Regions from separate parts of the Streptomyces sp. NPDC053665 genome, predicted to be linked through region 1. Evidence: predicted binding sites of a transcription regulator. Region 1 holds the regulator's gene; the other holds the start of a gene.
What was found. The regulator HrcA, encoded in region 1, represses chaperone genes, less so after heat shock. The targets are predictions, from matches to a motif close to TTNGCACTCNGNNNNNCNGAGTGCNAA.
Positions count from the first base shown of each region.

Region 2: groL (chaperonin GroEL) is a predicted target of HrcA. The motif match lies at 6,688-6,714, and genes of this name have one in related genera.

Region 1 is NZ_JBVJKK010000002.1:661,940-676,187, reverse strand. Features, by position in the region: gene ACZ6ZN_RS10610 (MBL fold metallo-hydrolase) at 1-672, opposite strand, end outside; gene hrcA (heat-inducible transcriptional repressor HrcA) at 844-1,860, shown strand; gene dnaJ (molecular chaperone DnaJ) at 1,860-2,993, shown strand; gene ACZ6ZN_RS10595 (nitronate monooxygenase) at 3,103-4,173, shown strand; gene ACZ6ZN_RS10590 (16S rRNA (uracil(1498)-N(3))-methyltransferase) at 4,170-4,910, shown strand; gene ACZ6ZN_RS10585 (hypothetical protein) at 5,033-5,590, shown strand; gene ACZ6ZN_RS10580 (S41 family peptidase) at 5,636-8,830, shown strand; gene ACZ6ZN_RS10575 (histidine triad nucleotide-binding protein) at 8,955-9,308, shown strand; gene ACZ6ZN_RS10570 (ribonuclease Z) at 9,315-10,220, shown strand; gene ACZ6ZN_RS10565 (adenosine deaminase) at 10,241-11,233, shown strand; gene ACZ6ZN_RS10560 (MFS transporter) at 11,252-12,565, opposite strand; gene ACZ6ZN_RS10555 (5-dehydro-4-deoxyglucarate dehydratase) at 12,893-13,789, shown strand; gene ACZ6ZN_RS10550 (glucarate dehydratase family protein) at 13,786-14,248, shown strand, end outside.
Region 2 is NZ_JBVJKK010000007.1:352,134-366,381, forward strand. Features, by position in the region: gene ACZ6ZN_RS27380 (efflux RND transporter periplasmic adaptor subunit) at 1-10, shown strand, start outside; gene ACZ6ZN_RS27385 (ABC transporter ATP-binding protein) at 7-720, shown strand; gene ACZ6ZN_RS27390 (ABC transporter permease) at 717-1,985, shown strand; gene ACZ6ZN_RS27395 (carboxylesterase/lipase family protein) at 1,979-3,529, opposite strand; gene ACZ6ZN_RS27400 (NADH:flavin oxidoreductase) at 3,622-4,743, opposite strand; gene groL (chaperonin GroEL) at 4,938-6,560, opposite strand; gene ACZ6ZN_RS27410 (cold-shock protein) at 6,896-7,099, opposite strand; gene ACZ6ZN_RS27415 (MoaD/ThiS family protein) at 7,547-7,822, opposite strand; gene thrC (threonine synthase) at 7,931-9,217, opposite strand; SAM riboswitch class I at 9,236-9,391, opposite strand; gene ACZ6ZN_RS27425 (glucosyl-3-phosphoglycerate synthase) at 9,544-10,488, shown strand; gene ACZ6ZN_RS27430 (alpha,alpha-trehalose-phosphate synthase (UDP-forming)) at 10,563-11,951, shown strand; gene otsB (trehalose-phosphatase) at 11,959-12,798, shown strand; gene ACZ6ZN_RS27440 (DUF3263 domain-containing protein) at 12,906-13,154, opposite strand; gene ACZ6ZN_RS27445 (ABC transporter substrate-binding protein) at 13,210-14,248, opposite strand, start outside.

The DNA.
Region 1 (14,248 bases):
GTCCACCACCGCTCCGTGACCGGGCACGTACAGCGCGTCCTCGCCGCCCAGGGCGAGCAGGCGGTCCAGGGCGGCCGGCCACCGCGCGGGCACGGCGTCCGGACCCGCCTGCGGCTCACCCGACTCCTCGACCAGGTCGCCGCAGAACACCACCTCGGGATCGCCCGGCACCAGCACGGCCAGGTCGTGCGCGGTGTGTCCCGGGCCCACGTTCGCCAGCAGCGCCTGCCGGCCGCCGCCCAGGTCCAGGGTCCACTCGCCGGAGACCAGGTGCCCGGGCGGAGCCAGCCGTTCCACCGCCTCCCGGGCCGCTGAGGCCGCCAGGCCCTGGCGCACCGCGTCCTCGCGCAGCTCCTCGCGGTCCCGCGCCCGCGACAGCACCGCGTCCACGCCCACCGCGCCGAAGACCTCGGTGTCCGGGAGCGCGGCCGCGCCGAGGACGTGGTCGAAGTGGGGGTGGGTCAGCGCGAGATGTGTCACACGCCGACCGGTGAGCGCCCGCGCCTGCGCACCCAGCCGCGCGCCCTCGGCGAGGCTCGACCCCGCGTCGATCAGGAGGACCGCCCCCTCGCCGACGACCAGCCCGATCGTGCAGTCCCACACCGGCAGCCGGCACCGCCCCACACCCGCGGCCACGCGCTCCCACCCGAGGTCTTCCCAAGTCACCGTCATACCGGGACGCTAGCGGTGCGCCCCGCCCGCGGCACGACGCCGCACGACCAGCCTTGCCGGGGGCGTACCCCACCGCCGTACACTGGGCCGGGGAATGCTGGCACTCGCACGCGCAGAGTGCCAGGCCGCGAACGGCGGGCAACGGGCGGACGACTTCTGGAGGTGTGCGCGATGCTCAGTGAACGCAGACTGCAAGTGCTGCGCGCCATCGTCCAGGACTACGTCGGCACCGAGGAGCCGGTCGGCTCCAAGGCCCTCACCGAGCGGCACAACCTCGGCGTCTCCCCGGCGACCGTGCGCAACGACATGGCGGCCCTGGAGGACGAGGGGTACATCGCCCAGCCGCACACCAGCGCCGGGCGGATCCCCACCGACAAGGGGTACCGGCTGTTCGTCGACAAGCTCGCCGGGGTCAAGCCGATGACCGCGCCCGAGCGGCGCGCGATCCAGAACTTCCTCGAGGGCGCCGTCGACCTCGACGACGTCGTGGCGCGCACGGTGCGGCTGCTCGCGCAGCTCACCCGCCAGGTCGCCGTCGTGCAGTACCCGTCGCTGACCCGCTCGACCGTGCGGCACGTGGAGCTGCTGTCCCTCGCGCCCGCGCGGGTGATGCTCGTGCTGATCACGGACACCGGGCGGGTCGAGCAGCGCGTGGTGGACTGCCCGGCGCCTTTCGGCGAGGCCTCGCTCGCGGATCTGCGCGCGCGCCTCAACAGCCGCGTGGCGAACCGCCGTTTCGCGGATGTGCCGAGTCTGGTGGAGGATCTCCCGGAGGCGTTCGAGCACGAGGACCGGGGTACGGTCTCCACGGTGCTCTCCACACTCCTGGAGACGCTCGTCGAGGAGAACGAGGAGCGGCTGATGATCGGCGGCACCGCCAATCTGACCCGCTTCGGTCATGACTTCCCCCTCACGATCCGGCCCGTGCTGGAGGCGCTGGAGGAGCAGGTCGTGCTCCTCAAGCTGCTCGGCGAGGCGAAGGATCCGGGCGTGACCGTACGGATCGGTCACGAGAACGCCCACGAAGGACTCAACTCCACGTCCGTCGTGTCGGTCGGCTACGGTTCGGGCGGCGAGGCAGTCGCCAAGCTCGGCGTGGTCGGACCGACCCGCATGGACTACCCGGGAACGATGGGAGCGGTACGCGCAGTGGCACGGTACGTCGGACAGATCCTGGCGGAGTCGTAGTGGCCACGGACTACTACGCCGTACTCGGCGTGCGCCGCGACGCGTCGCAGGAAGAGATCAAGAAGGCCTTCCGGCGGCTCGCCCGCGAGCTGCACCCGGACGTCAACCCCGATCCGAAGACCCAGGAGCGGTTCAAGGAGATCAACGCCGCCTACGAGGTGCTGTCGGACCCGCAGAAGAAGCAGGTCTACGACCTCGGCGGCGACCCGCTCTCGCAGGCCGGCGGCGGTGCCGGCGGCTTCGGGGCCGGTGGCTTCGGGAACTTCTCGGACATCATGGACGCCTTCTTCGGCACGGCCTCGCAGCGCGGACCGCGCTCGCGCACCCGCCGCGGCCAGGACGCCATGATCCGCATCGAGGTCGAGCTCGACGAGGCGGCCTTCGGCACGACGAAGGACATCCAGGTCGACACGGCCGTCGTCTGCAACACCTGCAACGGCGAGGGCGCCGCGCCGGGCACCTCCGCGCAGACGTGCGACATGTGCCGCGGCCGCGGTGAGGTCTCGCAGGTCACCCGGTCCTTCCTGGGCCAGGTCATGACCTCCCGCCCCTGCCCGCAGTGCCAGGGCTTCGGCACGGTCGTCCCCACGCCCTGCCCCGAGTGCGCGGGCGACGGCCGGGTGCGCTCCCGCCGGACCCTCACGGTCAAGATCCCGGCCGGTGTCGACAACGGCACGCGGATCCAGCTCGCCGGCGAGGGCGAGGTCGGGCCCGGCGGCGGCCCGGCCGGTGACCTCTACGTCGAGATCCACGAGCTGCCGCACCCGATGTTCCAGCGGCGCGGCGACGACCTGCACTGCACGGTGACGCTCCCCATGACCGCGGCGGCCCTCGGCACGAAGGTGCCGCTGGAGACGCTGGACGGCATGGAGGAGGTCGACATCCGCCCGGGCACCCAGTCCGGCCAGTCGATCCCGCTGCACGGCCGCGGTGTCACGCACCTGCGCGGTGGCGGGCGCGGCGACCTCATCGTGCACGTCGAGGTCCAGACGCCGACCAAGCTCGACCCCGAGCAGGAGCGCCTCCTGCGCGAACTGTCCAAGCTCCGCGGCGAGGAGCGCCCCACGGGCCAGTTCCAGCCCGGGCAGCAGGGGCTGTTCTCGCGACTGAAGGACGCGTTCAACGGACGCTGAGCCGGCGACGGGGGCGACTCCCGCGCGGGCGGAAGCGGGCATTCCCCTGGTCTGTGCCACACGGCAGGCCGGTTTCGGGCGGGCGCGGAGGACGTGACAACATGCGGTCATGTCCTCCGCTCTGACCGATCTCTTCCCGCTCCCGATCGTGCAGGCCCCCATGGCGGGCGGCATCTCCGTGCCGCAGCTCGCCGCCGCCGTGTGCGAGGCGGGCGGGCTCGGGTTCCTCGCCGCCGGGTACAAGACCGCCGACGGGATGTACCAGGAGATCAAGCAGCTCAAGAGCCTCACGGGCAGGCCGTTCGGCGTCAACGTCTTCATGCCGCACCCGGATCTCGCCGACCCCGCCGCCGTGGACGTCTACGCCCACCAGCTGGCCGGTGAGGCGACCTGGTACGAGACCGGGCTCGGCGATCCCGAGAGCGGGCGCGACGACGGCTTCGAGGCCAAACTCGTCGTGCTGCGCGACAACCCCGTGCCGGTGGTGTCGTTCCACTTCGGTGTCCCGGACCGCGAGGTGATCGACGCCCTGCACCGCGTCGGCACCTTCGTCCTGGCCGCCGCGACCACCCCGGACGAGGCCCGGGCCGTGGAGCGGGCCGGGGCGGACGGCGTCATCGCGCAGGGCCTCGAGGCCGGCGGCCACCAGGGCACCCACCGGGACACCCCCGACACCGACGGCGGCGGCATCGGACTGCTCTCCCTGGTCGCGCAGGTGCGCGAGGCCGTCACCATCCCGGTCGTCGCCGCGGGCGGCATCATGCGCGGCGGCCAGATCGCCGCCGTGCTCGCGGCGGGGGCGGCCGCCGCCCAGCTCGGCACCGCTTTCGTCCCCACGCACGAGTCGGGTGCGCACGCCCTGCACAAGCAGGCCCTGACCCACCCCCTCTTCGTCCGCACGGAACTGACCCGGGCCTTCACGGGCCGCCCGGCCCGCGGCCTCGTCAACCGGTTCGTGCGCGAGCACGGCCCCTACGCGCCCGCCGCCTACCCCGAGGTCCACCACCTCACCGCGCCGCTGCGCAAGGCCGCCGCCAAGGCGGGGGACGCCCAGGGGATGGCGCTGTGGGCCGGGCAGGGGCACCGGATGGCGCGGGAGATGCCCGCCGGGCATCTGGTCGAGGTGCTCGCCGGGGAACTCGCCGCCGCCCGTGCGGCGCTGGCGGGAGGTGCGCGATGACCGCGCCGGTGTTCGTGGTCGAGCACTTCCGGGCGGGCGGCGGCGGCCGGTACGTGCTCGACGGGCCCGAAGGGCGGCACGCCGTCTCGGTGAAGCGGCTGCGCGCCGGCGAGGACGTCGTCCTCACTGACGGCGCGGGACGCTGGGCGGACTGCGTCGTGCTCGGCACCGAGGGCAAGGACCGGCTGATCGTCCAGCTCGACTCGGTGAGCGAGGAGCCGGCGGAGCAGCCCCGGGTGACCGTCGTCCAGGCCCTGCCCAAGGGCGACCGGGGCGAACTGGCCGTCGAGACCATGACCGAGGTCGGTGTCGACGCGATCGTGCCCTGGTCGGCCGCGCGGTGCATCACGCAGTGGAAGGGCGAGCGCGGGGCCAAGGCCCTGGCGAAGTGGCGTGCGACGGCCCGCGAGGCCGGCAAGCAGTCCCGCCGGGTGCGCTTCCCGGAGGTCGCGGACGCCGCGACCACCAAGCAGGTCGCCGCGCTGCTCGCCGGGGCGGACTTCGCGGCCGTGCTGCACGAGAGCGGCGAGGAGCCCCTGGCGACGGTCGGCCTGCCCTCCACCGGCGAGATCGTGCTGGTCGTGGGCCCCGAAGGGGGCGTGGCGCCGGAGGAGCTGGCGCTGTTCGAGGAGGCGGGGGCCGGGGCGTTCCGCCTCGGGCGCAGTGTGCTGCGCACGTCGACGGCCGGGACGGCGGCGGCCGCCGTGCTCCTGGCCCGCACCGGACGCTGGTCCTGACCCCCTCGGGAGGCTTTGCCCCGAGGGGGAGCTGACGGCGCCTCAGGAGTGGCCTCGGTTCGCGCGGTTGACGCCTTTGCGCCCTACCGCGCCGTCCCCGTCGGTGGCAGGCTGCCCCCATGATGGGGGCATTCAGGAGGATTCGGCGGGGGGCGCGAGGCCGGCGCGCGGCGGTGGCGGCGGTGTTCGCGGTGGTCGCCGTGGGCGGGGCCGTCGCGTGCGAGCCCGGCGGCATCAGCTCCGCGTCCGTCGCGTACACCGTCGACGAGACCGTGACCAAGGAGCTGAACCGGCAGAAGGCGGGCGTGCGCTGGCTGACCTGCACGGCCTCCTACGGCAACGGCGGCAAGGCGTCGCCGTCGGCGGGCGGGGCCGGTGAGCGGACCGTCGCCTCCGTCGACTGCCAGGGGGAGACGAAGGACGGCAAGGACATCGACGTCACCGGCCGGGTCACCCACGCCGTGGAGGGCGCCTGCGTCCGCGGCACCATCACCGCGAAGGTCGACGGCAAGACCTGGTTCACGGTCGACGGGCTCGGCGAGTGCGACCGCACCAGCCCGCCGCCGGTCGGCGGGGGCGGGGGCGGGAACGGGCAGCCCGGACCGACCGTGACCGTGACCGTCACCCAGACCATCTGGTGCGACCGCTACCCGGACTGCCGTCCCGTCGAGGGCAAGTGATCCGAACCCTGTCCGCGCGACGGCGTCCCTGCATAGGGTGATCGGGTGACATCGCCTGCTTACCTCCGGTTCCCCCATGTGCACGGCGACCTGGTCGCCTTCACCGCCGAGGACGACGTGTGGCTCGCCCCGCTCGACGGCGGCCGGGCCTGGCGGGTCAGCGCCGACAACGTGCCGGTGACCCACCCCCGGATCTCGCCCGACGGCACCACCGTCGCCTGGACCTCCACCCGCGACGGCGCCCCCGAGGTGCACATCGCCCCGGTCGACGGCGGCCCGGCGAGGAGACTGACGTACTGGGGCAGCATGCGGACCCAGGTGCGCGGCTGGACCACCGCGGGCGAGGTCCTGGCGATCAGCACCGAGGGCCAGGCCAGTCTGCGCCGCACCTGGGCCCGTGCCGTGCCGCTGGACGGCGGCCCGGCCGCCACCCTGCCCTACGGACCCGTCGGGGACGTCGCCCACGGCCCGCACACGGTGCTGCTGTCCGCGCCGATGGGCCGCGAGGCGGCCTGGTGGAAGCGGTACCGCGGCGGCACCGCGGGCAAGCTGTGGATCGACCGCGAGGACGACGGGGAGTTCGTGCGGCTGCACGAGGACCTCGACGGCAACCTCGAGTACCCGCTGTGGGTGGGGGACCGGGTCGGCTTCCTCTCCGACCACGAGGGCACGGGCGCCCTGTACTCCTCCCTCGCCGACGGCTCCGACCTGCGCCGGCACACCCCTCTCGGGGGCTTCTACGCACGGCACGCCGCGACCGACGGCAGCCGCGTCGTCTACTCCAGCGCCGGTGAGCTGTGGCTCCTCGACGACCTGGACGGATCCGAGCCGCGCCGGCTGGACGTGCGCCTCGGCGGGCAGCGCGTCGACCTCCAGCCGTTCACCGTGAACGCCTCCCGCTGGTTCGGTTCGGCCTCCCCCGACCACACCGCCCGCGGCAGCGCCGTGTCCGTGCGCGGCTCCGTGCACTGGGTCACCCACCGCTCCGGCCCGGCCCGCGCGCTCGCCGCCACCCCCGGCGTCCGGGCCCGGCTGCCCCGCACGTTCCGCGCCGACGGCGAGGAGTGGGTGGTGTGGGTGACGGACGCCGAGGGCGACGACGCCCTGGAGTTCGCGCCCGCCACCGGCCTCGCCCCGGGCGCCACCCCGCGCCGGCTCGCCGTCGGGCAGCTCGGCCGGGTGCTGGACCTCGCCATGGCGCCCGACGGCAGCCGTGCCGCCGTGGCCTCCCACGACGGGCGTCTGCTGCTGGTGGAGCGGGAGACCGGCGAGGTGCGGACCGTGGACCGCAGCGAGGACGGCGACATGTCCGGCCTGGTCTTCTCACCCGACTCGGCCTGGCTCGCCTGGTCCCACCCCGGCCCGCGCCCCCTGAGCCAGCTGAAGCTCGCCAACACCACCGACCTGTCGGTCACCGAGGCCACCCCGCTGCGCTTCCAGGACTACGCGCCGGCGTTCACCGCCGACGGCAAGCACCTCGCCTTCCTGTCGACCCGCGCCTTCGACCCGGTCTACGACGAGCACGTCTTCGACCTGGCCTTCGTGGAGGGCGCCCGGCCGCACCTGATCACCCTCGCGGCCACCACGCCCTCCCCGTTCGGCCCGCAGCGGCACGGCCGCTCCTTCGAGACGCCCGACCGCGAGGAGACTCCCGACAGCGAGGGCACCCCGACCACGCGCATCGACCTGGACGGCCTCGCCGACCGCATCGTGCCCTTCCCGGTCGAGGCCGCCCGCTACTCGGGCCTGCGCGCCGCCAGGGACGGGGTGCTGTGGCTGCGGCACCCGGTCAGCGGGGTGCTCGGCGCGGCCCGCGCCACCCCGGACGCCCCGGAGCCCAAGACCGAACTGGAGCGCTACGACCTCGCCCAGCAGCGCCTGGAGCATCTCGCCGCGGACGCCGACCACTTCGAGGTCAGCGGCGACGGCAAGCGGGTGCTGCTGTGGACCGACGGACGGCTCAAGGTCGTCCCCAGCGACCGGCGCGCCTCCGGCGATGACGACAGCGACTCCAACATCACCGTCGACCTGGGCCGCGTACGCCAGTTCGTCGACCCGGCCGCCGAGTGGCGGCAGATGTTCGACGAGAACGGCCGCATCATGCGCGACCACTTCTGGCGGCCGGACATGAGCGGCGTCGACTGGGACGGCGTGCTGGACCGCTACCGCCCGGTCGTGGACCGCTGCGCCACCCACGACGACCTGGTCGACCTGCTGTGGGAGGTCCAGGGCGAACTGGGCACGTCCCACGCCTACGTCACCCCGCGCGGCAGCCACGGCAAGGGCCCCCGTCAGGGACTGCTGGGTGCCGACATCTCCCGTCACGAGGACGGCAGCTGGCGCGTCGACCGCATCCTGCCCTCGGAGACCTCCGACCCGGACGCCCGCAGCCCGCTGGCCGCGCCCGGCGTCGCCGTACGCCCCGGGGACGCCCTCGTGGCGATCGCCGGGCAGCCGGTCGACCCGGTCACCGGCCCCGGACGGCTGCTGGTCGGCACGGCGAACAAGCCGGTGGAACTGACCATCTCCCCGGCCGGCGGCGGTGAACCCCGGCACGCCGTCGTCGTCCCGCTCGCCGACGAGGAGCCGCTGCGCTACCACGCCTGGGTCGCCGACCGCCGCGCCTACGTCCACGAGAAGTCCGGCGGCCGTCTCGGCTACCTCCACGTCCCGGACATGCAGGCGCCCGGCTGGGCCCAGATCCACCGCGACCTGCGCGTCGAGGTCGCCCGCGAGGGCCTGGTCGTCGACGTCCGCGAGAACCGCGGCGGCCACACCTCCCAGCTCGTGGTGGAGAAGCTCGCCCGGCGCGTCGTCGGCTGGGCCGTGCCGCGCGGCATGCGCCCCTACAGCTACCCCGAGGACGCCCCGCGCGGCCCGGTCGTGGCCGTCGCCAACGAGTTCTCCGGCTCGGACGGCGACATCGTCAACGCCGCCATCAAGGCGCTGGGCCTCGGACCGGTCGTCGGCACCCGCACCTGGGGCGGCGTCATCGGCATCGACAGCCGCTACCGCCTGGTCGACGGCACCCTGGTCACCCAGCCCAAGTACGCGTTCTGGCTGGAGGGGTACGAGTGGGGCGTGGAGAACCACGGCGTGGACCCCGACGTGGAGATCGTCCAACGCCCGCAGGACCACGCGGCGGGCCGGGACACCCAGCTGGACGAGGCGATCAGGCTGGCGTTGGAGGCACTGGAGTCCAGCCCCGCCAAGAGGCCCCCGGCTGTCCCGACCCTGTGAGGGGCGCGGGGCCCTGTCGATGTGGGCTCCGCCGCGGCAGCGCGACCAGCCACAACGCACCCGCACACGACGACGATACGATGCCCGCGTCGGACCTCGACGTCGGCCAACCCTCGGAGGAGACATGGCAGGGGAACCCCAGGACGACTGTCTGTTCTGCAAGATCGTCGCGGGCAGCATCCCGGCGACGGTCGTGCGCGAGACGGAGACGACCCTCGCCTTCCGCGACATCAACCCCCAGGCCCCGACGCACGTCCTGGTCATCCCCAAGGCGCACCACGAGAACGCCGCCGCCCTCGCCGAAGCCGACCCGGCCCTCGCCGCGGACGTGCTCCGCGAGGCCCGGGCCGTCGCGGAGGAGGAGAAGCTCGACAGCTACCGCCTGGTGTTCAACACCGGCAGCGGCGCCGGCCAGACGGTCTGGCACGTCCACGGCCACGTGCTCGGCGGCCGCGGCCTGCAGTGGCCCCCGGGATGACGCGCCTTGTCCGTACGTGAACTGGTCGTCCTCGGCACCGCCAGCCAGGTGCCGACCCGGCACCGCAACCACAACGGCTACCTGCTGCGCTGGGACGGCGAGGGCATCCTCTTCGACCCCGGCGAGGGCACGCAGCGGCAGATGCTGCGTGCCGGGGTGGCCGCGCACGACCTGAACCGGATCTGCGTCACGCACTTCCACGGCGACCACAGCCTGGGCCTGGCGGGCGTGATCCAGCGCATCAACCTCGACCGGGTCCCGCACCAGGTCACCGCCCACTACCCCCGCTCCGGGCAGCGCTTCTTCGACCGGCTCCGGTACGCCACCGCCTACCGCGAGACCGTCGGCGTCACCGAGGCGCCGGTCGCCGCCGACGGCCCCCTCGCCCGCACCGGCGGCTATGTGCTGGAGGCCCGGAAGCTGTCGCACCCGGTGGAGTCCTACGGCTACCGCATCGTCGAGCCCGACGGCCGGCGCATGCTGCCCGAGCGGCTCGCCGCGCACGGCCTGAAGGGCCCGGACGTGGGCCGCATCCAGCGCGAGGGCTCCCTCGGCGGCGTCTCGCTGGAGGACGTCAGCGAGGTGCGGCGCGGGCAGCGGTTCGCCTTCGTCATGGACACCCGGCTGTGCGACGGCGCGTACGCGCTGGCCGAGGGCTGCGACATGCTCGTCATCGAGTCGACCTTCCTCGACGAGGACGAGAAACTCGCCGTCGAGCACGGGCATCTGACGGCCGGTCAGGCGGCGCGGGTGGCACGGGAGAGCGGAGTGCGGCACCTGGTGCTGACCCACTTCAGCCAGCGCTACGGCGATCCGGAGGAGTTCGAGCGGCAGGCGCGGGCCGCCGGGTACGAGGGCGAGCTCAGCGTGGCCCGCGACCTGCTGCGGGTGCCGATTCCGAAGCGTCGGTGAAACGCCCGTACGATGCTTTGATGCCCCTCCCCAAAGCCGAACTGCACCTTCACATCGAAGGCACCCTGGAGCCGGAGCTCGCCTTCGCACTCGCCGCGCGCAACGGCGTCACCCTGCCCTACGCGGGCACCGACGAACTGCGCGAGGCGTACCGCTTCGCGGACCTGCAGTCCTTCCTGAACCTGTACTACGAGCTCATGGCCGTGCTGCGCACCGAGCGGGACTTCGAGGACCTGGCCGACGCCTACCTCGCCCGGGCCGCCGCGCAGGGCGTGCGGCACGCCGAGATCTTCTTCGACCCGCAGGCCCACACCGGGCGCGGCCTGGACCTCGGCACGGTCGTCGAGGGACTGTGGCGCGCGCTGGGGAGCAGCGAGGCGAACCACGGTGTCTCGACCCGGCTGATCCTGTGCTTCCTGCGCGACGAGTCCGCCGAGTCGGCCCTGGCCACCCTGGACGCCGCCCAGCCCTACCTGGACCGGATCACCGGCGTCGGCCTGGACTCCGCCGAGGTCGGGCACCCGCCGGTGAAGTTCCGCGAGGTGTACGAGAGGGCCGCGGCGCTGGGACTGCGCCGGGTCGCGCACGCCGGCGAGGAGGGGCCGCCCGCGTACATCACCGAGGCGCTGGACGTCCTCGGCGTCGAGCGGGTCGACCACGGGCTGCGCTGCGTGGAGGACCCGGCGCTGGTGGAGCGGCTGGTGCGCGACCGGGTGCCGCTGACGCTGTGCCCGCTGTCCAACGTCCGGCTGCGCACGGTGGACACCCTCGCCGAGCACCCCCTGCCGGCCATGCTGGACGCGGGCCTGATGTGCACGGTCAACTCGGACGACCCGGCCTACTTCGGGGGCTACGCCGGGGACAACTTCGACGCCGTGCGCGAGACGCTCGGACTCGGTGAGGAGCGGCTGCGCGAGCTGGCCCGCAACTCCTTCCTCGCCTCGTTCCTGGAGGACGACGAGGAGCTGCGGGCGCGCTACCTGGCCGAGGTCGAGGCGTACACCTTCGGCTAGGCCGTCACTGTCAGGCCGTCACAGGGCCTCGGACCCCGCCTTTCCGTACGCGCGCTGGGCGGCGACGGCCGGGGCCTCCACGGGGATCTCCACCACCGGCTGCTCCGGGGCGCCGATCTCCGGGACCGCGCCGGTGGGAGTGCCCGTGGCGGCGGCGACCAGCGCCGCCGGGTGGCCGCCGCGGCGGCGGATCGCACCGGGGAGCAGCGGACGCCCGCCGGTGTGCAGGGCGACGGCGGTCATCGGCAGGGCGATCACCAGCAGCCCGGCCCCGAGGACGGCGCCCATCGCCGGGAAACCGGCCTGCGCCGACAGGACGCTGCCGGTCAGCGGCCCGGCCGCCGTGCCGAGCGAGGAGGCCGAGCCGACCAGGACGGCCCACCGCCCGCGTGGGTCGAGCGAGGCGGCCAGCCCGATCAGGTACGACAGCACCACCGGGTACAGCGTGTTCCAGGCGATCTCCCCTGCGGCGAAGCTGCCGAACCCGGTGGCGGAGGCGCTCAGCACGATGCAGCCGGCGATGAGCGTGGTGCCCAGGCCGATCGGTACCGCCCGGCCGAGTCGCGCCCCGAGGGCCCCGGCCGCGAGCACGCCGGTGAGCCCGGCGCCCAGGGCCACGGCGAAGACGGCTCCGACGGTGGCCTCGCCGAGGTGCGCCTGCTCCAGGCCGATCCGGCCGCTCACGCCCCACAGCGAGTTCTGGGCGAGCGACCAGCACACCATGGCGGCGGCCAGCACCAGTCCGGAACGGGCGTGCGGCAGTCGGGCCGTGCCGGTCCGGACGGGGGTCGGGGGAGTCCCGGCCGGCAGCCTGCCGGTCAGCGGCCACACGGCCGCGGCCGTGAGGGCGATCGCGACGAGCGGCAGCCCGTGGCCCGGGCCGAGGTGAGGCACCGTCAGGTACACGGCGCCCGCGAGGGCGGAGACGCTGAGCAGCCCGGCGGTGGAGGCCCGGTGGGGGTCCTTCTGCCCGGCGATGAGGGTCGCGGCGACGGTCGTGGCCGTGCCGGAGCCGACCCCGCCGATCATGGCGCCGACGACGACGGCCGGGACGGCGGTGGTCAGGGCGGCGCCGCCGTAGCCGAGCAGGGCCAGGGCGAGGCCGAGCCGGGCGAGGGCGCGGGCGCCGATCCGTTCGACCCGTGAGGCCAGGGCGAATCCGGCGGCGGCCGAACTCAGCAGCAGGGCGCTGCCGACGGCCCCGGCCTGGGTGGCGGAGAGCGCGAGCCCGGAGTCGAGGCGGCCCACGGTGGTGGGCAGCAGATACGGGGCGAGGTACCCGGCCGTGAAAAGGGCGACGAGGGGCCAGGGAGTGGTGCGGGGGGCGAACACGGGCGTTCCCAGGGCGTGCGAAAGGAGCGGCGATCAGGGGGGAGGGGCGACGACCGTCGACGGACAGGAACGCGCGGGCAATTTGTATCAAGCAAGTACTCGGACCCGGGAGCCCGGTCGGTGTGATCTGGGACACATCGTGTTTGGTGGAGTGAAGCCCGGGTAAACGCGCGCCTTCGCCTGGTCGGACCCCTGTCGCACCCCTTCCCGGTCGCACCTGTTGACGTTCGCATACGCAGCCAGCATTCTCATACATGGATGACGTCTACGTGAGGAGATGACGTGAGCGCTGGTGCGGTAGCGGTCGCGCGGCGGCTGCGCGAGGGCATGGCGAACGGGGTGCTGTCCTTCCCGCTGACCGCCTTCCGCGACGACGGCACGCTCGACGCGGACGGCTGCCGCGCCCATGTCGCGGACCGGCTGGCCGCGTCCCCCGGCGCGGTCTTCCCGGCCTGCGGGACCGGCGAGTTCTTCTCCCTGGACGAGGACGAGTACCGGCAGGTCGTGGCCCTCACCGTCGAGGAGGCCGCCGGCCGGGTCCCCGTCGTCGCCGGCATCGGCTACGGCTGGGCCCAGGCCGCCCGGTTCGCGCGCATCGCCGAGGACGCCGGAGCCGACGCCCTGCTCGTCCTGCCGCACTACCTCGTCGAGGCGCCGCAGGACGGCCTCGCCGCCCAGGTCGAGCAGATCGCCGCCCGCACACCGCTGCCGCTGATCGTCTACCAGCGCGGCAGGACCGCCTTCACCGCCGACTCCCTGCGCCGCGTCGCCGCCCTGCCGCACGTCATCGGCCTCAAGGACGGCCACAGCGACCTCGACCGGCTCCAGCGCCTCACCCTGGCCGCGCCCGAGGACTTCCTGTTCTTCAACGGCGCCGCCACCGCCGAGGTCCAGGCCCGCGCCTACGCCGCGGTCGGTGTGCCCGCCTACTCCTCCGCCGTGCACGCCTTCGCCCCCGAGATCGCCGGCGCCTTCTTCACCGCCCTGCGCGACGGCGACGACGGCACCGTCGACAAGCTCCTGCGCGGCTTCTACGTCCCGTTCGTCGAGCTGCGCGACCGCGTGCCCGGGTACGCCGTGTCGCTGGTGAAGGCCGCCGCCCGCCTGCGCGGCCAGGCCGTGGGCCCGGTACGCGCCCCGCTCACCGACCCCGCGCCGGCCGACCTGGCCGCCCTCGGCACCCTCCTCACCGCCGGACTCGACCTCGTGGGAGCCGCCCTGTGAACCTCGCCATCACCGACGTACGGCTGACGCCGATCCTGGTCGCGGACCCGCCGCTGCTGAACACGCAGGGCGTCCACCAGCCGTACACGCCCCGGCTGATCGTCGAGGTGGTCACGGCGGACGGGGTCACCGGCGTGGGGGAGACCTACGGCGACACCAAGTACCTGGAGCTGGCCCGGCCCCTGGCCGAACAGCTGGCGGGACACCGGGTCAGCGACCTGAACGGGCTGTCCGCCCTCGCGGACCGCGTCGCGGTGGACGGCTCCCGGGTCGAGACCGCCGTAGACGTCGGCGGGCTGCGCGGCGTCCAGACGGCGGACAAGCTCCGGCTGTCCGTCGTCTCGGCCTTCGAGGTCGCCTGCCTCGACGCCCTCGGCAAGGCCCTCGGCCTGCCCGTGCACGCGCTGCTCGGCGGCAAGGTGCGCGACACGGTCGAGTACAGCGCCTACCTGTTCTACA
Region 2 (14,248 bases), on a different contig from region 1:
CGCACGGTGACGCCCGCCCCGCCCGCCCCGCCCGTCGTCGAACTGGAGGGCCTCGACCTCACCTACCCCGTCGAGCCGCCGGTCGCCGCGGTGCGGTCCTGCGACCTGACGGTGCGCCCCGGGGAGTACGTCGCCGTCGTCGGCGCGTCCGGCTCCGGCAAGTCGTCACTGCTCAACGTCATCGGCCTGCTCGACCGCCCCACCCGCGGCCGCTACGCGCTCGACGGCATCGACACCACGGGCCTGTCCGACGCCGAGCGCACCGCGCTGCGCGCCCACCGCATCGGGTTCGTCTTCCAGGCGTTCCACCTCCTGCCGTACCGCACGGCGGTCGAGAACGTCGCGCTGGGCCTGATGTACTCGGGCCTCCCCCGGCGCCGCCGGCCGGCCGTCGCCGCCGAGGCGCTGGAGCGGGTCGGGATGGCGCACCGGCTGCACTCCGAACCCACCACCCTCTCCGGCGGCGAGCGGCAGCGCGTGGCGATCGCCCGCGCCCTCGCCGTCCAGCCCTCCCTGCTGCTGTGCGACGAGCCCACCGGCAACCTGGACTCCGCCACCGCCCGGACCGTGCTCGACCTCATCGCGGCACTGCACGAGGAGGGCGTCACGATCGTCGTGATCACGCACGACACCTCCGTCGCCGACGGCGCCGGACGGGTCGTGCGCATGAGGGACGGCGTCCTCACCGAGGACCGCACCGCGAGGACGAGCCGCCCATGAGCCTTCCCCCCACCTCCGGTTCCGGGCGGGCCGCCCCCGGTCCGTCGTCCACCCTGTCCGGCGCGGACCTGCTGGCCGAGGCGCTCGCCGGTGTCCTGCAACGTCCGGTGCGCACGATGCTCACGATGCTCGGCGTCGTCCTCGGCGTCGGCACCGTCGTGGCCGTGCTGGGCCTGACCGCCAGTGCCTCCGGGCAGATCTCGGAGCGCTTCGACGCCCTCACGGCGACCGAGGTGACGGTCCGCCCGTCGGCGGACGGCCTGTCCGGCCAGGACGTCACCCCGGCCGGCTCCGCCTTCCCCGCCGACGCCGACGCCCGGGCGGCCCGGATCAGGGGCGTGCGCAGCGCGGGGACGTACTACGCCCTCGCCTCCGAACGCGTCGGTGACGTCACCGGCGCGCCCCTGCCCGGCGCCTCCTCGCGGCAGCTGCCCGTCATCGCGGCCTCGGCGGGAACACTCCCCGCGCTGCGCGCCACCCTGGACGGCGGGCGGCTCTTCGACGCCGGCCTGGACCGCCGGGCGGAGCCGGTCGCCGTCCTCGGTTCGGGCGCCGCACGGCGGCTGGGCATCAGCCGGCTCGACCGGCAGCCGGTCGTCTTCGTCGGCGGGACGCCGCTGACCGTGATCGGCATCGTCGGCGACGTCGACCGCAAGGCGGAGGTCCTCGCCGCGGTCATCGTGCCGCGCGGCACGGCGGAACACATGTGGGGACCGCCCGGCAAGCGCGACGAGCCGGCCCGGATGATCGTCGACACGGAGCTGGGCGCGGCCGCCGACGTGGCCGCGCAGCTCCCCCTCGCGCTGCGCCCGGACCGGCCCGGCACCCTCCAGGCCGCCGCGCCGCCGGACCCCCGTTCCCTGAAGGACGACGTCACCACCGACCTGGACAGCCTCTTCCTGCTGCTGTCCGGGGTCAGCCTCGCGATCGGCACCGTCGGCATCGCCAACACCACGCTGATCGCCGTGCTGGAACGCACCGGCGAGATCGGCCTGCGCCGGGCGCTGGGCGCCCGCCGCCGGCACGTCACCGCGCAGTTCCTCACCGAGAGCGCCCTCATCGGCAGCGTCGGCGGTCTCATCGGCGCCGCCGCGGGTGTGCTCGCGGTCGTGACCGTCGCGCTCCTCCAGCAGTGGACCCCGGTGCTGCCGACGGCCGTCGCGTTCCTCGCCCCTCTGCTCGGGACGCTGACCGGTCTCCTCGCGGGTGCCTATCCGGCGCTGCGTGCCTCACGCGTGGAGCCGGTGGACGCCTTCCGTCACTGAGACCGCAGCAGCGGCAGCGGCCGGAACTCGTGGTCCTCCCACAGCCGCCGGGCCGTCTCCTCGGGGTATGGCACGACCACCGGCTCCGCGTCCAGCACCTGCACCAGCCGCTGTTCGTCGTAGACCGGCCAGCCCGGGTCGCCCGTGCGCGCGAACGCCGACCAGGACGAGCGGAAGCGCGCCGACAGCGCCCGGGCCTCGGCGGACGGCTCGGCGCCCGCGAACAGCAGGGCCCCCAGGTCCGCGCCGTACGTGCCGAACAGCAGCGGGATGTCCAGGCCGTGGCAGGCGCCGAACGCGCCGCCGCTGCCGGGAGCGGGCCAGGTCAGTTCGTAGACGTGCGCGGTGCCGCCGCCCGCGCGCTGCGCCTCGGCCAGGTGCAGGGAGGGCATGGAGAACAGCCACTCCGTCTGGACGCGTTCGTACAGCTCGCCCGCACCGGCACCGGGGAAGGCGTCCCGGTAGGACTGCTCGCCGCCGGGGGCGAACAGGCGCAGGGCCGAGGCGGCCCGCTCCTCGCCGACACCGCCGAGGTGCCCGGCCATGGCGAGGAAGAGGCGGTACTCCTCGCGGTTGTGGCCGACGATCAGCCCCACGTCCCGGGCGCTTCCGGCCGCCAGGGCCCGCCACGGCGCCTGCGGCAGGATCTCGCCGTCGACGACCGGGGCGAACGGCGTGACCGTGGGCGCCGCCTGGCCCCAGCGGTCGACGTACTGGGTCATCTTGGCGCTCAGCGTCTCGCCCGCGGTGGGCAGCCGCCGCGGGTCCACCGCCGACAGATCGGCGACGGTCGGGCGCAGGCCCAGCTCGGCGGCGAGGGCGCGGCCCATGTCGGCGGCGAGTTCGGCGGAGAAGAACGTGCCCGGCACGCTCTGCGCTATCGCCCGGCGGAACAGGCCGGCGGCCCGGTCCATGGCGAGCAGCGAGGCGATCGACCCCGCACCGGCGGACTCGCCGAACAGCGTGACCAGGCCCGGATCGCCGCCGAACGCCTCGATGTTGTCGCGCACCCACTCCAGGGCCGCCACCTGGTCGAGCAGGCCCCGGTTGGCGGGGGCGCCCTCGACGGCGGCGAAACCCTCCATGCCGACGCGGTAGTTGAAGGTGACGACCACGACGTCGCCCTCGGCCGCGAGATGCCGGGCGTCGTAGCCGGGACTGCCGCCGTGGCCGAGCTTGTAGGCGCCGCCGTAGATCCACACCATGACCGGGCGGCGGGCGGCCGGATCCGGCTCGGGCGTCCAGACGTTGACCGTGAGCCACTCGTCGCCCTGGGGCACGTCGATCAGGCCGGGGCCGCCCATCAGGCCGAGGTCCTGCGGGGGCGGCGGGCCGAAGGCGTGGGCCTCCCGCACGCCGTCCCAGGGCACGGCGGGCCGGGGCGCCATGAAACGGGCCTCGCCGACCGGGGGCGCGGCGAAGGGGACACCCCGGAAGACGGCGAGCCCCTCCTCCCTGCGGCCGCGGACCGCGCCGGCGGTGGTGCGCACCACCGGTCCGGGCCGCGGGCCGTCCGTCGAGAAGCGGGGCTCGGACGTCGTCATCTGGGTCTCCTCACGAAGTGCCGTCGGACTGGCGCCCGTTCAGTGTCCTCCGGCCGTCGCGAGCGGATGCGGGCACCCCGTGCCCGGCCGGCTCAGCTGAGGGTCTTCAGGGCGGACGGGTCGTAGGGGGCCAGCTCGTCGAAGCGGCCGGAGAGCACCTTGCGGGCCCACTCGGGGTCCTGGAGCAGTGCGCGGCCGACGGCGACCATGTCGAACTCGTCGCGCTCGAGGCGGTCGAGGAGGTTGTCGAGGTCGCCGACCTCCGCGCCCCGGCCCTGGAAGGACTTGAGGAAGTCGACGCCGTCGAGGCCGACCGAGCCGACCGTGATGGCGGGCTTGCCGGTGATCTTCTTGGTCCAGCCGGCGAGGTTGAGGTCGGAGCCGTCGAACTCGGGGACCCAGTGGCGGCGCGTGGAGGCGTGGAAGGCGTCGACGCCGGCGGCCGCGAGCGGGGTCAGGATCGACTCCAGCTCCTCGGGCGTCTCGGCGAGGCGGGCGCGGTAGGCCTCCTGCTTCCACTGGGAGTAGCGGAAGACGACGGGGAAGTCGGCGGAGACGGCCTCGCGGACGGCCGCGACGATCTCCGCGGCGAACCGGACCCGGGCGACCCGGTCGCCGCCGTAGGCGTCGGTGCGGCGGTTGGTGCCCTCCCACAGGAACTGGTCGAGCAGGTAACCGTGGGCGCCGTGCAGCTCCACGCCGTCGAAGCCGATGCGCTCGGCGGCCGCGGCGGCCTCGGCGAAGGCGCCGATGACGGCGTCGATGTCGGCCTGGGTCATGGCCTTGCCGGTGGGCTCGTCGGCGCCGATGCGCAGCCCGGAGGGGCCGACGGCGGGGGCGTCGGCGACGGGGGGCTCGCCCTGGTTCCGGACCATGCCGATGTGCCACAGCTGCGGCACGATCGTGCCGCCCGCGGCGTGCACCGCCTCGGCGACCTTCGCCCAGCCGGCGAGCTGCTCCTCGCCGTGGAACCGCGGCACGCTGTCGCTCTGCCCGGCCGACTCGTGCCCGACGTAGGTGCCCTCGGTGACGATCAGGCCGACCCCCGCGGCGGCGCGGCGCGCGTAGTAGGAGACGACGTCCTCGCCGGGCACGCCGCCCGGGGAGAACATGCGGGTCATCGGGGCCATCGCGATCCGGTTGGGGACGGTCAGGCCGTTCAGGGTCACGGGCCGGGACAGGATGTCGGCTGCGCGGGAGGCGGCGTCGCTCACGTGGGGGCTCCTTCGGATACCGGACAGGATGCGCATACCGGTCAGTATGTGCATGCGCATAGGGCCTACGGTTCAACCAAGTGGCCCCGGCGCGCCATCCCCCGTCCCCTGTGATCCCGCACACGCCCGAGGGCGGCACCCCCTGCCGGAACAGGAGGTGCCGCCCTCGGAAAGAACGTGATCGACCGGGTCGATCAGAAGTCCATGTCACCGCCCGGCATGCCGCCGCCGGCCGGCGCGGCGGCCTTCTCCGGCTTGTCGGCGATGACGGCCTCGGTGGTGAGGAACAGCGCGGCGATGGAGGCGGCGTTCTGCAGCGCGGAACGGGTCACCTTCGCCGGGTCGATGATGCCCTCGGCGATCATGTCGACGTACTCACCGGTCGCGGCGTTCAGGCCGTGGCCGACCTGGAGGTTGCGGACCTTCTCCACGACGACGCCGCCCTCGAGACCACCGTTGACGGCGATCTGCTTCAGCGGGGCCTCCAACGCGAGCTTCACGGCGTTGGCGCCGGTCGCCTCGTCACCGTCGAGCTCCAGCTTCTCGAAGACCTGGGAGGCCTGGAGCAGGGCCACGCCACCACCGGCGACGATGCCCTCCTCGACGGCCGCCTTGGCGTTGCGCACGGCGTCCTCGATGCGGTGCTTGCGCTCCTTGAGCTCCACCTCGGTGGCGGCACCGGCCTTGATGACCGCGACACCGCCGGCGAGCTTCGCCAGGCGCTCCTGCAGCTTCTCGCGGTCGTAGTCCGAGTCGCTGTTCTCGATCTCGGCGCGGATCTGGTTCACGCGACCCTGGACCTGGTCGGCGGAGCCGGCACCGTCGACGATGGTGGTCTCGTCCTTGGTGATGACGACCTTGCGGGCCTTGCCCAGCAGGTCGAGCGTGGCGTTCTCCAGCTTGAGGCCGACCTCCTCGGAGATCACCTCGCCGCCGGTGAGGATGCCGATGTCCTGCAGCATCGCCTTGCGGCGGTCGCCGAAGCCCGGCGCCTTGACGGCGACGGACTTGAAGGTGCCGCGGATCTTGTTGACGACCAGGGTCGACAGGGCCTCGCCCTCGACGTCCTCGGCGATGATCAGCAGCGGCTTGCCCGACTGCATGACCTTCTCCAGGAGCGGGAGCAGGTCCTTGACGTTGGAGATCTTCGAGTTGGCGATCAGGATGTACGGGTCGTCGAGGACGGCCTCCATACGCTCCATGTCGGTGGCGAAGTACGCCGAGATGTAGCCCTTGTCGAAGCGCATACCCTCGGTGAGCTCCAGCTCCAGACCGAAGGTCTGGGACTCCTCGACGGTGATGACGCCTTCCTTGCCGACCTTGTCCATCGCCTCGGCGATGAGCTCGCCGATCTGGGTGTCGGCGGCGGAGATCGAGGCCGTGGAGGCGATCTGCTCCTTGGTCTCGACGTCCTTGGCCTGCTCGAGCAGGGCGGCGGAGACGGCCTCGACGGCCTTCTCGATACCGCGCTTCAGGGCCATCGGGTTGGCACCGGCGGCCACGTTGCGCAGACCCTCGCGCACCAGGGCCTGGGCGAGGACGGTCGCCGTGGTCGTACCGTCACCGGCGACGTCGTCCGTCTTCTTGGCGACTTCCTTGACCAGCTCGGCGCCGATCTTCTCGTACGGGTCCTCGAGCTCGATCTCCTTGGCGATGGACACACCATCGTTGGTGATCGTGGGCGCGCCCCACTTCTTCTCGAGGACGACGTTGCGGCCCTTGGGGCCGAGCGTCACCTTCACGGCGTCCGCGAGCTGGTTCATGCCGCGCTCGAGGCCGCGCCGCGCCTCCTCGTCGAACGCGATGATCTTGGCCATGTGAAGTGGTCCCTCCAGGACTGGGGGTGATGACTCCGGACCGCGCCCGCGCCCGCGACGGACGGCTCGCCGGCCTCGTGGTTCCTTCCCACTTCGGCCTGCGGGCCTCACCGACCCGGTCCTTACGTTGTCACTCTCACCTTCAGAGTGCTAACGCCAATGATTAGCACTCGACCCCTGCGAGTGCAAGCGCCTCCCCGGATCGGGTGGGGCGCTCAGCCGCCCGCGAACACGCCCCCGCGCGCCCCCCGGGCACGCGGAAGGGCCCGCACCCCCGGAGGGTGCGGGCCCTTCTGCGAAGACCGGTCGCGTGAGCTTGTGGTCGTGGTGCGCGTTCAGGCAGAGACGCGAACCATGTCGGCCTGCGGCCCCTTCTGGCCCTGCGAGATCTCGAACTCGACCCGCTGGCCCTCTTCCAGGGTGCGGTAGCCGTCCATCTGGATCGCGCTGTAGTGGACGAAAACATCCGCACCACCGTCGACCGCGATGAAGCCGTACCCCTTCTCCGCGTTGAACCACTTGACGGTGCCCTGAGCCATGCCTAACTCCCCTATTACTGGCCCTTGCACAGATCCACACTTCGCGGATCCGGGTCAGACCTCACCCCCCACGGTTGGGGGCGTGCGCCGGAACGCGTCGACCGCGGCTGAATGTATCTGTCCAACTGCCGTCTGCAACAGGTCAATCGGACGAGAATTCTGGACGCACAGGGTCCGGAATGCGGGGAGAGTTCGCCCGAATTCAGGGCAAGTCGGGCCGCACAAAAAGAACAAAAGCCGCGAAAGACGCGCACACTTTGGCTACATCTTGTCGGGCTCGCGGCAGGAATTCAGGGTTCCGGTCAGTGGATCCGGAACGCGTTCCCCAACTGTACCGCGCTCAATCACGCAGAATTGCCCCCTCCGCTTCTCTCACGGTGAGGGCAATTCGATGCACGCTCGGTGACCGGCATTACTCAAGGTAACAATCAAGCCGGTCGGCCGGATTCAGCCGCCGGCGACGGCCGGGATGATCGACACTCCGGCACCGTCCGGCGTGGCCGTCTCCAGACCCTGCTCGAACCGCACGTCGTCGTCGTTGACGTACACGTTGACGAACCGCCGGAGCTTGCCCTGGTCGTCCAGCACCCGGGCGGCGATCCCGGTGTGGTTCTTCTCCAGGTCGGCGATGACCTCCCCGAGGTTCGCGCCCTCGGCGGCGACCTCGGCCTGCCCGCCGGTGTAGGTGCGCAGGATGGTGGGGATGCGGACGGTGACGCTCATGACTTCAGAACCTCCGGTTGGGCGAGATACCTAGGGGCGCGGGGCTGTGTCGATCTGCGGCTCCGCCGCGCGGGCGCGATCAGCCCCCACGGCCCGCAGCCGACTCGATCAGACCAGCCCGGCCTCACGGAACGAGTCCAGGCTGGGCCGGATGGTCGCGGTCAGCCCGGTCCCGGCCACCGCGTCCAGCGTCTTCAGACCGTCCCCGGTGTTGAGCACCACGGTGGTCTTCGTCGGGTCGAGAACACCGTTCTCGATCAACTTCCGCGTCACACCCACGGTCACCCCGCCGGCGGTCTCCGCGAAGATCCCCTCGGTCCTGGCGAGGACCTTGATCGCGTCGACGACCTGCTCGTCCGTCACGTCCTCCACCGCGCCACCGGTGCGCCGCGCGATGTCCAGCACGTACGGCCCGTCCGCCGGGTTGCCGATCGCCAGGGACTTGGCGATCGTGTCCGGCTTCTGCGGACGCACCACGTCGTGCCCGGCCTTGAACGCCGTCGACACCGGCGAGCACCCGAGCGCCTGCGCGCCGAAGATCTTGTACGGCTTGTCCTCGACGAGGCCGAGCTTGATCAGCTCCTGCAGCCCCTTGTCGATCTTCGTCAGCTGCGAGCCGGAGGCGATCGGCACGACCAGCTGGTCCGGCAGCCGCCAGCCGAGCTGTTCGCAGATCTCGTAGGCGAGGGTCTTGGAGCCCTCCGCGTAGTAGGGGCGCAGGTTGACGTTGACGAAGCCCCAGCCCTCGCCGGCCGGGTCGCCGATCAGCTCCGAGCAGAAGCGGTTCACGTCGTCGTAGTTGCCCTCGATGCCGACGAGCTCGCCGCCGTAGACCGCGGCCATGACGACCTTGCCCTGCTCCAGGTCGTGCGGGATGAACACGCACGAGCGGAAGCCGGCGCGGGCCGCGGCGGCGCCCACCGCACCGGCGAGGTTGCCGGTGGAGGAGCAGGAGAGCGTGGTGAAGCCGAAGGCGCGGGCGGCCTCCAGGGCCTGGGCGACGACGCGGTCCTTGAAGGAGTGCGTCGGGTTGCCCGAGTCGTCCTTCACGAACAGCTTGCCGGCGTCGACGCCCAGCTCGCGCGCGAGGTTGTCGGCCTGGACGAGCTTGGTCCAGCCGGGGTTGATGTTCGGCTTGTCCGCCACGTCGGCCGGGACCGGCAGCAGCGGGGCGTAGCGCCAGATGTTCGCGGGTCCCGCTTCGATGCGCTTGCGGAGCTCTTCGGTGTCGTAGGCCGAGAAGTCGTAGGCGATCTCCAGCGGGCCGAAACACTCCTCGCAGGCGAAGACCGGGCCGAGGGGGACGCGGTGACCGCACTCGCGGCAGCTGAGGGCCGCGGCGGGACCGAGGTCCACGGTGGAGTCGGTGGTGCTTGCAACAGTCTGCACAGCCATGTGAGGCGAGGCCCTTTCTCCTCATCTTCCTCACGACGCATCTCGCCGTGAGACGGATTTGGCACCTTCCCTAGCCGGGAGCCTCGCCGAGTGGTCAGCAGTGACCTACGAGTACCGACTGGAGGGTTGCCGGGGCTTCATCGGGCCGTTTCCCTCTGCCCCTCTGGATGAGCTGTATGTGGTTGTAGGCGGCGGGCGACCCCGGACATGCGAGGGTCATCCGCGTTGTTCAAGACTGTAACCGACGACCAGGACAGTTGAGATAGTCGTCCGAACCGCGAGACGCGTCACATTCGTCCCGCCGAGAGAACGCAAGGAGCAGCACGGTGCTGGAAGAAGTCGATCGCTGGCTGAGCGCCCGTTCCTGGTCCGTGCACGACCGTCCGCTCCACAGCGTCCTGGCGGCCAAGCAGCGCACGGGCCGCACGGTGAGCGTGGTGCTGCCCGCCCTGAACGAGGAGGAGACCGTCGGCGACATAGCCGCCGCGATCCGCCACGACCTGATGCTGCAGGTGCCGCTCGTCGACGAGCTGGTGGTGCTCGACTCGGGGTCGGCCGACCGCACGTCCGAGGTGGCCGCCGCCGCGGGCGCGACGGTGGTGCACCGGGACGCGATCCTGCCCCGCCTGCCCGCCCTGCCCGGCAAGGGCGAGGTGCTGTGGCGCTCGCTGCTCGTCACCCGTGGCGACATCGTCTGCTTCGTCGACGCGGACCTGCGGGAGTTCTCGTCCGACTTCGTCTCCGGCATCGTGGGCCCGCTGCTGACCGACCCGGAGGTCGAGCTGGTCAAGGCCATGTACGACCGTCCCCTCGGCGCGGCCGCCGGGCAGGGCGGCCGGGTCACCGAGCTGATGGCGCGCCCGCTGCTCAACATGCACTGGCCGCGGCTCGCCGGGTTCGTGCAGCCGCTGGGCGGCGAGTACGCGGCCCGCCGCTCCCTGCTGGAGCAGCTGCCCTTCCCCGTCGGGTACGGCGTGGAGCTGGGCGTGCTGGTAGACGCGCTGCACCTGGCCGGCCTCGACGCGCTCGCCCAGGTCGACGTCGGCGTGCGCAAGCACCGGCACCAGGACGGGCAGGCACTCGGGCGGATGGCCGCCGAGATCTACCGCACGGCCCAGCTGCGGCTGGCCCGGGGGCATCTGATCCGGCCGTCCCTGACCCAGTTCGAGCGGACCGGGGACGGCTTCGAACCGCGCACGTACTCCGTGGACACCGAGGAACGCCCGCCGATGGTGGAGATCGCCGAGTACCAGGCGCGGCGGGCCGCCTGACCCGGGATGTTTTTCGGCCGGGCGCGGCAGGTCCGTACGTTTGAGCGTTTACAGGCCGGGCTAGGTTGAGGCCTATGGGTTCGACGTACGGTTCTGCACGGGTATTGGTGGCCTCCAACCGCGGCCCGGTCTCCTACACGGTCGGTGACGACGGTTCGCTGAACGCCAGACGGGGCGGCGGCGGTCTGGTCTCGGGGCTGTCGGCGATCGGCTCCGACGCGGACGCCCTGTGGGTCTGCTCGGCGCTGTCCGACGGCGACCGGGAGGCCGTGCGGCGCGGGGTCGGCGAGGACGGCGTGCGGATGCTGGACATCCCGGCCGACGTGCACGCCGACGCCTACAACGGCATCGCCAACTCGGTGCTGTGGTTCGTCCACCACATGCTCTACCAGACCCCCCTGGAGCCGGTCTTCGACGCGGAGTTCCGCCGCCAGTGGGCGTCCTACGAGACGTACAACCGGGCGTTCGCCGAGGCGCTGGCCGAGGAGGCGGCGCAGGGCGCGGCGGTCGTGGTGCAGGACTACCACCTGACGCTGGTGCCGGGCATGCTGCGCGAGCTGCGCCCGGACCTCAGGATCGGCCACTTCTCGCACACGCCGTGGGCGCCGCCCGAGTACTTCCGGATGCTGCCGGACGACGTGGCCGGGCAGGTGCTGCGCGGCATGCTCGGCGCGGACCGGCTCGGCTTCCTCACCCAGCGCTGGGCGGACGCGTTCACCGACTGCGCCGAGCGGTTCGCGGGCGGGCTCGGCGGCACGCGGATCGGCGTGCACGGCCTCGGCGCCGACGCGGACTTCCTGCGCGAGCGGGCCCACGAGCCGGACGTCGAGGAGCGGATCACCGCGCTGCGGCAGGAGATCGGCGAGGGCCGCCGCACCATCGTCCGGGTCGACCGCACCGAGCTGTCGAAGAACATCGTGCGCGGCCTGCTGGCCTACCGGCGGCTGCTCCAGGCCCACGGCGAGTGGCGCGAGCGCGTGGTGCACGTGGCCTTCGCCTACCCCTCCCGGCAGGACCTCGCGGTGTACCGGGACTACACGGCCGAGGTGCAGCGCCTGGCCGACGAGATCAACGCCGAGTTCGCCACGCCGGGCTGGACGCCGGTCGTGCTGCACGTCAAGGACGACTTCGCCCGCTCCCTGGCCGCGTACCGGCTGGCCGACGTGGCCCTGGTCAACCCCATCCGCGACGGGATGAATCTGGTGGCCAAGGAGGTCCCGGTCGTCTCGGACGCGGGCTGCGCGCTGGTGCTGTCCCGGGAGGCGGGGGCGCACGAGGAACTGGGCGAGGACGCGATCACCGTCAACCCGTACGACGTCACCGGCACGGCCGAGGCCCTGCACGAGGCCCTGTCGATGCGCCCGGAGGAGCGGACCGAGCGCAGCAAGCGCCTGGCGGCGGCGGCCACGGCACTGCCGCCCGCGCGCTGGTTCGTCGAGCAGCTCGACGCGCTGAGGGGCTGAGCGGCCGATGAGCACCACGCCCGCGTCCCAGCCGCTGCCCGCCCCCGTCACCGAGGCCGGTGAGGAGGGCCTGGACGCCCTGCTCGCCGGTCCGGGCAAGGCCCTGATCGGCCTCGACTTCGACGGGACGCTCGCGCCGATCGTGGCCGACCCCGAGCGGGCCCGGGCCCACCCGGAGGCCCTGTCCGCGCTCGCGGCGCTCGCGCCGAAGGTGGCCGCCGTCGCGGTGATCACGGGCCGGCCGGCCGAGGTCGCCGTCCGCAACGGCGCCTTCGCGGACGCGCCCGGCCTGGAGCACCTGGTCGTCCTCGGGCACTACGGCGCCGAGCGCTGGGACGCCCGGACGGGTGAGGTCACCGCCCCGCCGGCGCACCCCGGGGTCGACGCCGTGCGCGCCGAGCTGCCCGGGCTGCTGGGGGGTACCGGGACCCACGTGGAGGACAAGGGCCGGGCCGTGGCCGTGCACACCCGGCGGGCGGCCGATCCGCAGGGCACCCTCGAGGCCCTGCGCGAGCCGCTCACCGCGCTGGCGGCCCGCCACGGCCTGATCGTCGAGCCCGGCCGCATGGTCCTGGAGCTGCGCCCGCCCGGCATGGACAAGGGGGTCGCCCTGACCGGCTTCGCCCGCGAGATCGGCGCGGGCTGCGTCCTGTACGCCGGCGACGACCTGGGCGACCTGCCCGCCTACACCGCCGTGGACACCCTCCGCGCGGAGGGCACCCCGGGCCTGCTGGTGTGCAGCGGCAGCGACGAGGTGACCGAACTGCGCGCCCGCGCAGACGTAGTGGTCCCCGGCCCCGAGGGCATCGTCCACCTACTCCAAGCCCTGGCAGACCACATCCCCTGAGAAACCACCCCTCCAGGGGCGCGGGGAACTGCGCGAACAACCACGACGCAGCCGCAGACGACGGACAACCCGGGGTCCCCCGGAGGGCCGGGGACCCACGACCGACGTCACCGCTCCGCCCGCCGCCGCTCCCGCACCCGCCGCAACCGATTGACCGTCACCGGCGCATGGGCGAGAGCCCGAGGGTCGTCCAGCAGGGCGTTCAGGAGCTGGTAGTAGCGGACCGGCGCGAGACCCAGCTCCTCACGTATGGCCCGCTCCTTCGCGCCCGGGCCGGGAAAGCCACGCCCCTCCAGCGCCAGGATGTCCCGCTCCCTGCGCCCGAGCCCCGTCCCGCCGCCGCTCTCCTCGTCCATGCCCGGCACCGTAACCCCTGCCACCGACAGCCGCGCTCCCGCGCACGCCTCCGCGCTACTCCGCGCTCTCCGCCCGGCTCGCCGACGCCTGGAGGTGGCCGAGGACGCCCGAGACGCTGCCCCCGGGGGCCACGGCCTTGCCGATCTGCTGCTTGACCTGCGCGCTGACCTCGGCCCAGGAGGTCTTGCCCACCGGGTAGATCTCGGAGGCGGGCAGCTCCTCCAGGAACGGCCCGAGGTGCTTGTCCCGGTCGGCGGCGGCCATGGTCGCGGACGCCGAGTTCGTCACCGGCAGCAGGTCGTACTCGCGGGAGAAGGCCAGCACGTTCTTCTCGCTGTAGACGAAGTCGAGGAAGTCCCCGGCCTCGTCGCGGTGGCCGTTCTTGCGGAAGGCCATCATCCAGTCGGCGACACCGAGGGTGGAGCGGCTCCTGCCGTCCTTGCCCGGCAGCGGCACCATCCCGTAGTCGACGCCCTTCTTCTCCGCCATCCCCATCAGCGAGGGATGGCCCGTCAGCATGCCGACCTCCCCGTCGGCGAACGCGGAGAACGCGGCGGCCCGGTTGAGCTTCCCCGGCGCGACCGGCCCGGTCAGGCCCTTGCCGACCAGTTCGTCCTTCAGCCAGGTGAACGTGCCGATGTTGTCCGGGGAGTCGATGGCGTAGCTGCCGGAGGTGTCGGTGTAGCCGCCCCCGCCGCCGAGCATCCACTGCATCGTCTCGGCCTGCGCCTCCTCCGGCCCGAGGGGCAGGGCGTAGGGGTACTTCACGCCCTTCGCCTTGAGCTTCTCCGCGTCCTCGGCCAGCTCGTCCCAGGTCTCGGGCGGGGTGATGCCGGCCTTGGCGAAGAGGGACTTGTTGTAGAAGAGGACCCGCGTGGAGGAGGCGAACGGCATGCCGTACTGGACGCCGTTCACCTGCCCGGCGGTGGCCAACTGCCCGAGGAAGTCGGCCTGTACGGGGATGGAGAGCAGTTCGTCGGCCTTGTAGAGCCGGCCGCGCGCCGCGTAGTCGGCGTACGCGCCGATCTGCGCCAGGTCCGGCGGGTCACCGGCCGCGACCATCTCCTTGACCTTGCGGTCGACGTCGTTCCAG